Regions from separate parts of the Thioalkalivibrio sp. ALMg9 genome, predicted to be linked through region 1. Evidence: predicted binding sites of a transcription regulator. Region 1 holds the regulator's gene; the other holds the start of a gene.

Region 1 (5,658 bases):
GGCCTTCATGGGCGACGACATCGTGGATCTTCCAGCGATGCAGCGGGTCGGGCTCGGGATCGCGGTCGGCGACGCCCACCCGCTGGTGCGCCAGCATGCCCAGTGGGTGACCGAAGCCCATGGTGGGCGCGGGGCCGTGCGCGAGGCCTGCGAGGGCCTGCTGGCCGCGCAGGACCGGCTCGACGCGCTGTTCGAGACCTACCTGAACGGATGAGCCGCAGGATTCGCAGCCGACTCGGATGGACCCTGGCCGTGCTCGCATTCGCGACCGTGCCCCTGGCGCAGGCTGAGGTAAGCCCGCCCGAGGGCGAGGTCACGCTGCAGATTGACGGCTTCACCCTGCATGCCACCGGCGACGACGGCGAACTGAGCCATCGTCTGCGCGGCACCCGCCTGCGCGAGTTTGGACGTGACGGCCCCCAGTGGGTGGACGACCCGGACCTCGACCTGTTCGCCGAAGGCGGTATCGAATGGCGCTGGACTGCCCCCGCCGCGCTGCATCAACCGGCCGCCGCGACCCTGGACCTGGTGGGCCCCACCCACGGCGTACAGCCGCCCCGCGGCGAACGCGTGGAGACCCTCATCGATTCGCGGGATGTTCGCGTCGCCACCGACACCATGGTCGCCACTTCGGATGCCCTTTCCACCCTGAACCAGCCGGGCCTGTTCCAGCGCGGCACCGGTCTGCGCGTGGACTCGCGAGGGGATACCATAGAGTTGTTCCATGACGTGTACTCGCTCTACAGCGAGACGAGCGAGGAGGATCCCGCGCATGACCCCGAATCCCCATAGCCTTCGCCACCGTCCGGGCCAACCGGGTGCCCGCGTGGCGGCGCTCCTGCTGCTCGTGCTGCTGGCCACGCCCGCGTTCGCCCAGCAGGGCTCGGGCCCGGCGCTGCCGGTGGAGATCACTGCCGACCGCGCGGAGATGGACGAACGCCAGGGGCTGGGGACCTACACCGGCGACGTGATCGTGATCCGCGGCGACATGACCCTGGAGGCCGACAAGGTCTACGTGCGCACCCGCGATCGCCGCCCCTACGAGATGGAGGCCCACGGCGAGCCGGCACGCCTGGAATCACCCGATCCGGAAACCGGAGAGATGCGCATTGCCACCGCCCTGCGCATCGACTACCTGCTGAACGAAGACCGCATGATCCTCACCGACCAGGCCCATGTGATCACCACCAGCGAGGAGGCGCGCGGCAAGCGCATCACCTACGACCTGACGACCGACGTGATCGAGGCCGAACGCGGCGAAGGCGACAGCGAGCGCGTGCGCATCACCATCCAGCCGCGCGACGACGAATGAACGCCACCGCCCCCAGCCCATCCGCCACACCGGCACAAACCAACGACCGCCTGATCGGACGCGAGCTGACCAAGCGCTACGGCCAGCGCACGGTGCTGGACCAGGTGGACGTCGACCTCGCGCCCGGCGAGGTGGTCGGCCTGCTGGGCCCGAACGGGGCCGGCAAGACCACCTGCTTCTACAGCCTGGTCGGGCTGATCCGCCCCAATACCGGACGCATCACCCTGGGCGAACGCGATATCACCCGCGCCCCCATCCATGTGCGCGCGCGCGCCGGCCTCGGCTACCTGCCGCAGGAGGCCTCGATCTTTCGCCGCCTGAGCGTGTGGGACAACCTCCAGGCCGTGCTCGAGCTGCGCCCCGGACTCGATCGCCACGAGCGCCGGCGCATTGGCGATGCGCTGATCGAGGAGTTCCAGCTCGAGACCGTGCGCCACAGCCCGGGCATCGCGCTGTCCGGTGGGGAACGGCGCCGGGCCGAGATCGCCCGCGCCCTCGCCGGGGATCCGCGCTTCATCTGTCTGGACGAGCCCTTCGCCGGGGTGGACCCGATCTCGGTGGGCGACATCCAGGACGTGATTCGGCATCTCGCCCAGCGCGGCATCGGCGTACTGATCTCCGATCACAACGTGCGCGAGACCCTCGGCATCTGCCACAGGGCCTATATTCTAAGCGAAGGCCGCCTGCTGGCCGCCGGGACACCGGACGAGCTGCTGGCCGATCCCCAGGTGCGCCGGGTCTATCTCGGCGAGAACTTCCGCCTGTGAAAGCGCCCCATATGCGGCCCGGTCGGTGCACAAACCACAAGGCAGGCTTTAAGATTCCATCAATGCCAACCCTCGCCCCGCATACCCGATGCTGAAACCCGGCCTGAATCTGCAGCTGGGTCAAACGCTGACCATGACCCCGCAACTGCAGCAGGCGATCCGCCTGTTGCAGCTGTCCACGCTCGAGCTCCAGGTGGAGATCCAGCAGGCGCTGGAGAGCAACCCCATGCTCGAACAGGTCGAGGACGAAGATGCCGAGGCCGACACCGAGCGCCTGAACCAGGACGGCGAGCTGGTGGAAGGCGATCGCATGGAGGCCACCACCACCAGCGACGACGTGATCCCCGAGGAACTGACGACCGACAGCCGCTGGGACGACATCTACGAGCCGGCCCCGACGCCCAACAAGGGCGTGGATGACCGCGACCCGCTGGAAAACACCAGCGACGACGACGGTGAGGGCCTGCAGGATCACCTGCTGTGGCAGCTGCATCTGAGCCATCTGACACCGCGCGACCAGCGCATCGGGGCGGCCCTGATTGACGCCATCAGCCCCGACGGCTATCTCGAGGGTGACCTGGAAACCCTGGCCGAGACCATCAGCCGAGGCGAGGATGAAACCGTCGGCGTCGACGAGGTCGAGGCAGTGCTCCACTGGATTCAGCAGTGCGACCCGCTGGGGGTCGGCGCGCGCAACCTGCGGGAGTGCCTGGAGATCCAGCTACGCGAACTGGCCCCGGACGCCCCGGCCCGCGAGGCCGCACGGGCGATCCTGGAACACGGCATGGACAGCCTGGGCAAGCGCGACTACAAGGCCCTGCAGCGCCAGTCCGGCGTACGCGACCCGGACGAACTGGCCCGCGCACTGGATCTGATCCGCACCCTGAACCCGCGCCCCGGCGCACAGATCAGCTCCGCCACCTCGGAATACGTGGTCCCGGATGTCTACGTGCGCCACACCACCGAGGGCTGGCGCGTGGAGCTGAATCCGGAGATCGCACCGCGCATCCGCATCAACGACCTCTACGCCGGCATGGTGCGCCAGGTCTCGGATGCCCGCGACAGCGCCTTTATGCGCGATCAGCTGCAGGAGGCACGCTGGTTCCTGAAGAGCCTGCACAGCCGCAACGACACACTGCTGCGGGTCGCCGAGGCGATCGTCCACCGCCAGCAGGGCTTTCTCGAGCATGGCGACGTCGCGATGCAGCCATTGATCCTGCGCGACATTGCCGAGACCCTGGAGATGCACGAATCGACCATCTCGCGGGTTACCACGCAGAAATACATGCACACCCCGCGCGGGGTCTTCGAGTTCAAGTATTTCTTCTCCAGCCATGTCGGCACGAACGATGGCGGCGAGTGTTCCGCCACCGCCATCCGTGCCATGATTCGCGAATTGATTGGCGACGAACCCCCGAACAAGCCGCTCAGCGATGCCCGGCTCGCCCAGGTCCTGTCGGACCGGGGCATCAACGTAGCGCGCCGCACCGTGGCCAAGTACCGCGAGGCGATGCACATCCCTTCATCCAGCGAACGCCGGCAGATGGCCTCGATGCCCACCGGCAGCAAGTAACCAAGGAGTCCTGACCATGCAGATCAACCTGACCGGCCACCACGTGGACATCACCGACGCCCTGCGCGACTACGTCAACGAGAAATTCGCGAAGCTGGAGCGCCACTTCGACAAGGTCATCGACGTCCACGTCGTGCTGACCCACGAGAAGACCCGGAATCAGCACAACCAGGCCGAAGCGAATCTCCAGGTCAGCGGCAATCACATCCACGCCGAGGCCTCTCACGAGGACATGTATGCCGCGATCGACGCGCTGATCGACAAAGTCGACCGTCAGCTGATCAAGCACAAGGAAAAGGTCAAGGACCACCACCGCGCCGAAGGTGCCCAGCGCAACCGCGAGCAGGCCTCCTGATCCATGACGATTGCCGAGTTGATCACCTCCGAGCGCATTGGCCTGCAACCCGAGTGCTCCAGCCAGAAACGGGCCCTGGAGGCCCTGGCGGACCTCCTCGCCGGCGGAGGTGACGGCACGGGACCGGGGAGCAACGCGATCTTCGAGGCCTTGTCCGCGCGCGAAAAACTCGGATCCACCGGTCTCGGCCATGGGGTTGCGATTCCCCATGGCCGCCTGGCCGATCTCGAGGCGCCGCGCGTGGCCGTGCTGCGCCTGGAAAAGGGCGTCGACTTCGACGCCATGGATCACGAGCCGGTCGATATCCTGATCGCACTGCTGGTCCCGGAGGCCGCCACCGGCGACCATCTCGACCTGCTGGCCCAGCTCGCCCGCGGCCTGTCGCAGCCAGACACCATCGGAGCGCTGCGCCGGGCCGGGGACGCGGCGGCCCTGGAACAGGAACTCGTGCGCCGCTTCAGCGAGGACTAAGCCCGTGGAACCCGCCTCCAGCCGCGATTCCGGCGCGCAGCGTCTGCCATGAACGAGGCGCTGGGAGAAGGCGGGATCGCCCGCGACATCAACGTGGAGAGCCTGATCCAGGCCATGGGAAACCGCCTGGATCTTCGCTTCGTGCACGGCGAACATGCAGCACCCGACCGCAAGCTGGTCGGCGACGACGGGGACGACCTGCCGCTGGCCGGCCATCTCAACCTGATCCGGCCCAACCGCATCCAGATCATCGGCGACTTCGAGGCCCGCTACATCTCCAGCCTCAGCGCCACCCAGTGCAACGACCTGATCCTGGAGATGGCCCGCACCGGGACCACCGCGGTGATCTTCGCCGAGGACACCTGTCCGTTCTCGGAGATGCCCGACGCCCCGCAGGAGGCGCTGCCGCTGATCCTGTGCTCCAGCACCAGCAGCCACGAGATTATCTCGCTGCTGCGCTATTTCCTGCAGCAGCGCCTGGCCCATTTCGAGGTGCGCCACGGCGTGTTCATGGAGATCCTCGGGATCGGGGTGCTGATCAGCGGCGCCTCCAGCGTCGGCAAGAGCGAGGTCGCACTGGAACTGATCTCGCGCGGGCATCGCCTGATCGCCGACGATGCCCCCGAATTCGCGCGCATTGCGCCCGACATCGTGCGCGGCCACTGCCCGGCCCTGCTCCAGGACCTGCTCGAGGTGCGCGGTCTTGGGGTGCTCAACATCCGCGCCATGTACGGCGATTCCGCGATCAAGGGCGGCAAGTACCTGCGCCTGATCATCGACCTACGCGATCATGGCGAACCCTCGCCGGTCCCCGATGACCGGCTGAACGGGCGCCGCGGCGAGATCGATATCCTCGGCCTGCGCGTCCCCTTGATCAGCCTGCCGATCGCGCCGGGGCGTAACATCGCGGTGATGATCGAGGCGGCCGTGCGCAACCACATGCTGCACATGCAGGGCTATATCGCTGGCGACGACCTGCGCGCACGCCAGCGCCGCCAGATGAGCGGCGAGACGGAGGAGCCGCCCTACCATCGCGCGGTGCCCGCCACTACGGTCCCCAACCCGGACCCGGAGGGCTGAATCGGCCATGCGCCTGCTAATCGTCAGTGGCCTGTCCGGGTCCGGCAAGACCGTGGCCCTGCACACCCTAGAGGATGCCGGCTACTTCTGCGTCGACAAC
Region 2 (5,658 bases), on a different contig from region 1:
TATCGCGGCCCAGGGCCATGGTGTCGGCAAGTCGCTGTACGAGGCGGATCTGGTCGATGAGTCCAAGCGCCTGATGGAGGCCGCCCGCGCCAAGGGCGGCGAGATCCCGGTCCCGACCGACGTGACCGTGGGCAAGGAGTTCTCCGAATCCACCCCGGCCGAGACCAAGGCCGTAGACGCCGTTGCGGACGACGACATGATCTTCGATGTGGGCCCCGAGACCGCGGCCACCTATGCCGAGGCCCTGCGCAATGCCGGCACCATCGTCTGGAACGGCCCGGTGGGCGTGTTCGAGTTCGATCAGTTCGCCGGCGGCACCAAGGCCCTGGGCGAGGCGATCGCCGAGAGCAATGCGTTCTCCATCGCCGGGGGTGGCGACACCCTGGCCGCGATCGACAAGTACAACCTGGCGGATCGCATCAGCTACATCTCCACCGGCGGCGGCGCCTTCCTCGAGTTCCTCGAGGGCAAGACCCTGCCGGCCGTCGCCATCCTGGAAGAACGGGCCAAGGGCTGAGGCCCTTGTCCTTCCCCGCTGACGGAGACACGCGCGGATGAGACGTACCAAGATCGTAGCCACGCTGGGGCCGGCAACGGACAGCGACGAGGGCATGGAGGCCATCATCCGGGCCGGTGTGGATGTGGTCCGGTTGAACTTCTCGCATGGCGATCCGGATGACCACCGCCAGCGCCTGGCGCGCCTGCGGGCCGCCTCCGAGCGCGCCGGCCGTTGCGTCGGTGTTCTGGGCGACCTGCAGGGCCCCAAAATCCGCATCGACCGCTTCCAGCAGGGCAAGGTGCAGCTGGAAGAGGGGGCGCCCTTCGCGCTGGATGCCGAACTGGATCGCGACGCGGGCGATGCCACCCAGGTCGGCCTGACCTACAAGGACCTCCCGGACGACGTGCGCACGGACGACATCCTGCTGCTGGATGACGGTCGTATCGTGCTCAAGGTCACGGCGGTCAATGGCAGCCGGATCGAGACCACGGTCGAAGTCGGCGGCGAGCTGTCCAACAACAAGGGCATCAACCGCCAGGGCGGTGGCCTGTCTGCGCCCGCGATTACGGACAAGGACCGCGACGATATCCGCCTGGCGGCCGAGCTGCAGGTGGACTACCTGGCCGTCTCGTTCCCGCGTTCCGCCCAGGACCTGCACCTGGCGCGGGGCCTGTTGAAGGATGCCGGCTGGGAGGCCGGGATCTGCGCCAAGATCGAGCGCTCCGAGGCCCTGGAGGTGATCGACGAGATTATCGCCGCCTCGGAGGTCATCATGATCGCCCGCGGCGATCTGGGCGTGGAGATCGGTGACGCCGAGCTCCCGGGGGTGCAGAAGACCCTGATCACGCGCGCGCGCAGCCTCAATCGTCTGGTCATCACTGCGACCCAGATGATGGAGACCATGATCACGAATCCGATCCCGACCCGCGCCGAGGTATTCGACGTGGCGAACGCGGTGCTGGACGGCACGGATGCGGTGATGCTCTCTGGCGAGACCGCGACCGGGCGTTATCCTGCGCGCGTGGTCACCAGCATGGACCGGATCTGCGAGGCTGCCGAGCGCCAGCGCGCCGCACGCCAGTCGGACCATCGCATGGATTCGACCTTCGGCCGGGTCGACGAGGCCATCGCGATGGCCACCATGTACACCGCCAACCATCTCGATGTCTCCGCGATCGCCGCGCTGACCGAGTCCGGTTCCACGGCGCTGTGGATGTCGCGCATCAGCTCGGGCATCCCGATCTACGCGCTCACCCAGCACGAATCCACCAGCCGCCGCATGACGCTTTATCGCGGCGTCTATCCGGTGACTCTGAAGCCGATCCCCGAGAGCCACGAAAGCGTGAACCGTGAGGCGGTGAACTTGCTCAAGGGCGAGGGCGTCGTGCAGGATGGCGAGTTGGTCATCATTACCAAGGGCGACCTGCAGGGCGAGCATGGCGGCACCAACGCCATGAAGATCGTGCGCGTCGGCGAACTGGCCTGAACCGCGCACCGCCCGCAGTCGCCAACCAGATTAATCGACTTTTTCACTACCTCAGTCCGAATCCCGTAAGGAGGAATCCATGGCTCTAATCTCACTTCGCCAGCTTCTGGACCATGCCGCCGAACATGGCTATGGCATGCCGGCGTACAACGCCAACAACATGGAACAGGTCCATTCGATCATGGAAGCGGCCGCTGCGGTCGACTCCCCGGTGATCATTCAGGCCTCCGCCGGTGCCCGCAAGTACGCCGGCGAGCCCTTCCTGCGCCACAACATCATCGCCGCCATCGAGCAGTACCCGGACATCCCGGTTGTGCTGCACCAGGATCACGGCTCCGAGCCGGCAGTCTGCCTGCGCTCCATCCAGTCCGGCTTCAGCTCGGTGATGATGGACGGCTCCCTGATGCCTGACATGAAGACCCCGGCCTCGTACGACTACAACCGTGACGTGACCGCCAAGGTCTCCGAGATCGCCCACGCCTGTGGCGTGTCCGTGGAAGGCGAGCTGGGCTGCCTGGGATCCCTGGAAACCGGCATGGCCGGCGAGGAAGACGGTTCCGGTGCCGAGGGCCAGCTGTCCCACGACCAGCTGCTGACCGACCCGGACGAAGCCGCCGACTTCGTGAAGAACACCAAGTGCGATGCCCTGGCGATCGCCATCGGTACCTCCCACGGCGCCTACAAGTTCACCCGTCCGCCGACCGGTGACATCCTGGCCATCCAGCGCGTGAAGGAGATCCACGCCCGCATCCCGGATACCCATCTGGTCATGCACGGCTCCTCCTCCGTTCCGCAGGAGTGGCTGCAGATCATCAACAAGTACGGCGGCGATATGGGCGAGACCTACGGCGTGCCGGTCGAAGAGATCCAGGAAGGCATCAAGCACGGCGTGCGCAAGGTCAACATCGATACCGACCTGCGCATGGCCTCCACCGGTGCGGTGCGCAAGTTCCTGGCCGAGAACCCGAAGGAATTCGATCCGCGCAAGTTCCTGAAGGCCTCGACCGCCGCAATGAAGGACCTCTGCCAGGCCCGTTACGAGGCCTTCGGTTGCGCCGGCATGGCGTCCAAGATCAAGCCGATCTCCCTGGACGACATGGTCAAGCGCTACCTGTCCGGCGAGCTGGATCCCAAGGTCAACTGATCCTGCGGGTTGCAGCACGAAAAAGGGGGCTTCGGCCCCCTTTTTTTGTGCCATGATGAATGTATTCGTTAGGGAGACGCCGACGCATTCGCGCGGCCGCGTCTCCCTTGGCCTTTCTGGAGGTTTCCACGATGCAACGACTGATCCTTTTCTGCCTGACGACGCTGGTGTTTGCCGCCATAGTGGGGAGCGCTCACGCGAACCCGTTCAGCCGCGAGATCGATCCGCAGGACATCATCGATCGCGCCCAGGCGACGGTGGAGAACATGGCGACCCACCCCGAGTACGAGTCCCTTAAAGAGGACCTGCGCGACGCCCGCGGCGTGGTGATCTTCCCGCGCGTGGCTCGCGGGGCCTTCCTGATCGGAGGCTCCGGCGGCATCGGCGTGTTCCTTGCCTGGGACGACGAGCGCGGCGATTATTCGCCGGTGGCGTTCTACTCCCTCGGTTCGGTCAGCTTCGGCATGCAGTTCGGTGGTGATGCCGCCGAGGTGGTGATGGTCGCGCGCACCCAGGATGCGGTGGACTCGATGTTCGGGTCCGCCATCCGCCTGGGGGGCGATGCCTCGGTGGCTGCCGGTCCGGTGGGTGCGGGCCGGAGCGCCACCCCGACGGCCGACTTCCTGTCCTACTCGCGGGCGCGGGGTGCCTACCTGGGCATGAGCTTGTCCGGCTCGCGCATGACCGTGCGCGACGACTTCAACGAGGCGTACTACGGCGAGTCCCAGCGCCCGGTGCATATCATCGAGAGCCGCCGCGTCGACCGTGAAGGGACCCGTGCCCTGCGCGAGACCCTGGCCGGGTTCCGGGTTGACGAAGAGGAAGCCCCTGCGGCCTCCGAGTCCCGTGGTCAGGGGCGCGAGTCCTCCGGCGGCGTGCGCCCGGACAACTTCGAGGTGGAGAGCTTCTGAACCAGCGCCGCGCGGGTGATGCCTTCGGCTGACTCGATGATCGGGGCGCTCGTGCGTGAACGCAGCGCGGCCGCATTGTCGAGGCGCGGGTCGGCATCCTCCCGGCGCCGGTTGAGCACGATCCCGGCCAGTTGCAGGCCGCGTCGTTCCAGGGCCTCCAGGGTCAACAGGCAGGTGTTCAGTGTGCCCAGGCGGTCCTCCGCCACTAGCAGGACCGGCAGCCCGAGGGCCTCGGCGAGGTCCGCGTTCAGCCCATCGGTACACAGCGGCGAGTAGAAGCCCCCCGCACCCTCCACTAGCCGCGGGCCCGTGCCGTCGGCTGCGCAGGCCGCGGCCAGCTCCGCGATCGTCAGGCGCACGCCCTGGTTCGCGGCGGCCTGGTCCGGGGCGATGGCATCGGGGAAGCGCCAGGGCGTGACCTGCTCGATGGCGGCGTCCGGAAGGCCCGCCGCGTGGGTCAGGTTCATCCCGTCCTCGGGCCACAGCCCATCGGGGCCCGGCGGGCAGCCGGATTCCACCGGCTTGCGCGGTTGCGGCCGCAGCCCACGATCCCGCCAGAGTTCCAGCAGCGCGCAGCTGACGAAGGTCTTGCCGACGCCGGTGTCGGTGCCGGTGACGAACAGGCCCTGCGGGGGCGCTCCTGTCTGTGCCGGGCTCATGCGTCGCGGGTCAGGCGCTCCAGGGCCTCGCGATAGCGCGCCGCGGTCTGTTCCACCACTTCCGCGGGCAGCTCGGGGCCGGGCGGCTGCTTGTCCCAGTCCAGGGTCTCCAGGTAGTCGCGTACGTATTGCTTGTCGAAGGACTCCGGGCTGGTGCCTGGCGCGTAGCGGTCGGCCGGCCAGAAGCGCGAGGAGTCCGGGGTCAGGACCTCGTCGATCAGATGCAGGGTGCCGGCGGCATCGACGCCGAACTCGAACTTGGTGTCGGCGATGATGATGCCGCGCTCGGCGGCGTAGTCGCGGGCCATCGCGTAGATCGAGAGTGCCGCATCGCGCACCTGCCGCGCCCGGTCCTCGCCGATGGTCGCCACCACGGCATCAAAGTCGATATTGGCGTCGTGGTCGCCGACGTCGGCCTTGGTGCTGGGGGTGAAGATCGCCTCGGGGAGCTTCGAGGCGAGCTCCAGGCCGGCCGGGAGCGGGATGCCGCAGACCGCGCCGCTGGCCTGGTAGTCCTTCCAGCCAGAGCCGATCAGGTAGCCGCGTACCACTGCCTCCACCGGCAGGGCCTCGAGCCGGCGGATCACCAGGCTGCGTCCTTCCAGCGGGGCGCGAACGGCCGGGTCCGGAATCACCTGTTCCAGTGGGATATCGGTCAACTGGTTGGGGATGCCCAGCTCGCGCTCCACCTTGTGCATCCAGAACTGCGTGATCTCCGTCAGCACTCGGCCCTTCTCGGGCACGGCCGTGGGCAGGATCACGTCAAAGGCGGACAGGCGGTCGGTGGTGACCATCAGCCAGTGGTCGGCGTCCACCGCATAGAGATCGCGTACCTTGCCGCGATGCACGAGTTCCAGGTCGGGGAGTTGGCTTTCAAGCAGGGTGTCAGTCATGCCGCGATTCTACCGGGCGCGGGCCTTGCGCACCACGAAGCGGACGAAGACACGAAGAAAAGCGAT

The links. Region 1 encodes sigma-54, which starts transcription at its own class of promoters, with help from an activator protein. Its sites were predicted from a motif close to TGGCANGNTNCNTGCTT; they were not measured.
Region 2: the regulator sigma-54 is predicted to act here: its motif matches at 3,178-3,194, upstream of F792_RS0106920 (lipid-binding SYLF domain-containing protein).

The regions. Positions count from the first base shown of each region.
Region 1 covers NZ_AQYC01000006.1:132,888-138,545, forward strand. Annotated here, with positions in the region: gene F792_RS0102740 (HAD family hydrolase) at 1-214, shown strand, start outside; gene lptC (LPS export ABC transporter periplasmic protein LptC) at 211-792, shown strand; gene lptA (lipopolysaccharide transport periplasmic protein LptA) at 773-1,312, shown strand; gene lptB (LPS export ABC transporter ATP-binding protein) at 1,309-2,079, shown strand; gene F792_RS0102760 (RNA polymerase factor sigma-54) at 2,168-3,652, shown strand; gene hpf (ribosome hibernation-promoting factor, HPF/YfiA family) at 3,669-4,007, shown strand; gene F792_RS0102770 (PTS sugar transporter subunit IIA) at 4,011-4,478, shown strand; gene hprK (HPr(Ser) kinase/phosphatase) at 4,527-5,558, shown strand; gene rapZ (RNase adapter RapZ) at 5,566-5,658, shown strand, end outside.
Region 2 covers NZ_AQYC01000008.1:349,428-355,085, forward strand. Annotated here, with positions in the region: gene F792_RS0106905 (phosphoglycerate kinase) at 1-517, shown strand, start outside; gene pyk (pyruvate kinase) at 555-1,985, shown strand; gene fba (class II fructose-bisphosphate aldolase) at 2,065-3,129, shown strand; gene F792_RS0106920 (lipid-binding SYLF domain-containing protein) at 3,261-4,040, shown strand; gene bioD (dethiobiotin synthase) at 3,980-4,699, opposite strand; gene F792_RS0106930 (phosphoribosylaminoimidazolesuccinocarboxamide synthase) at 4,696-5,592, opposite strand.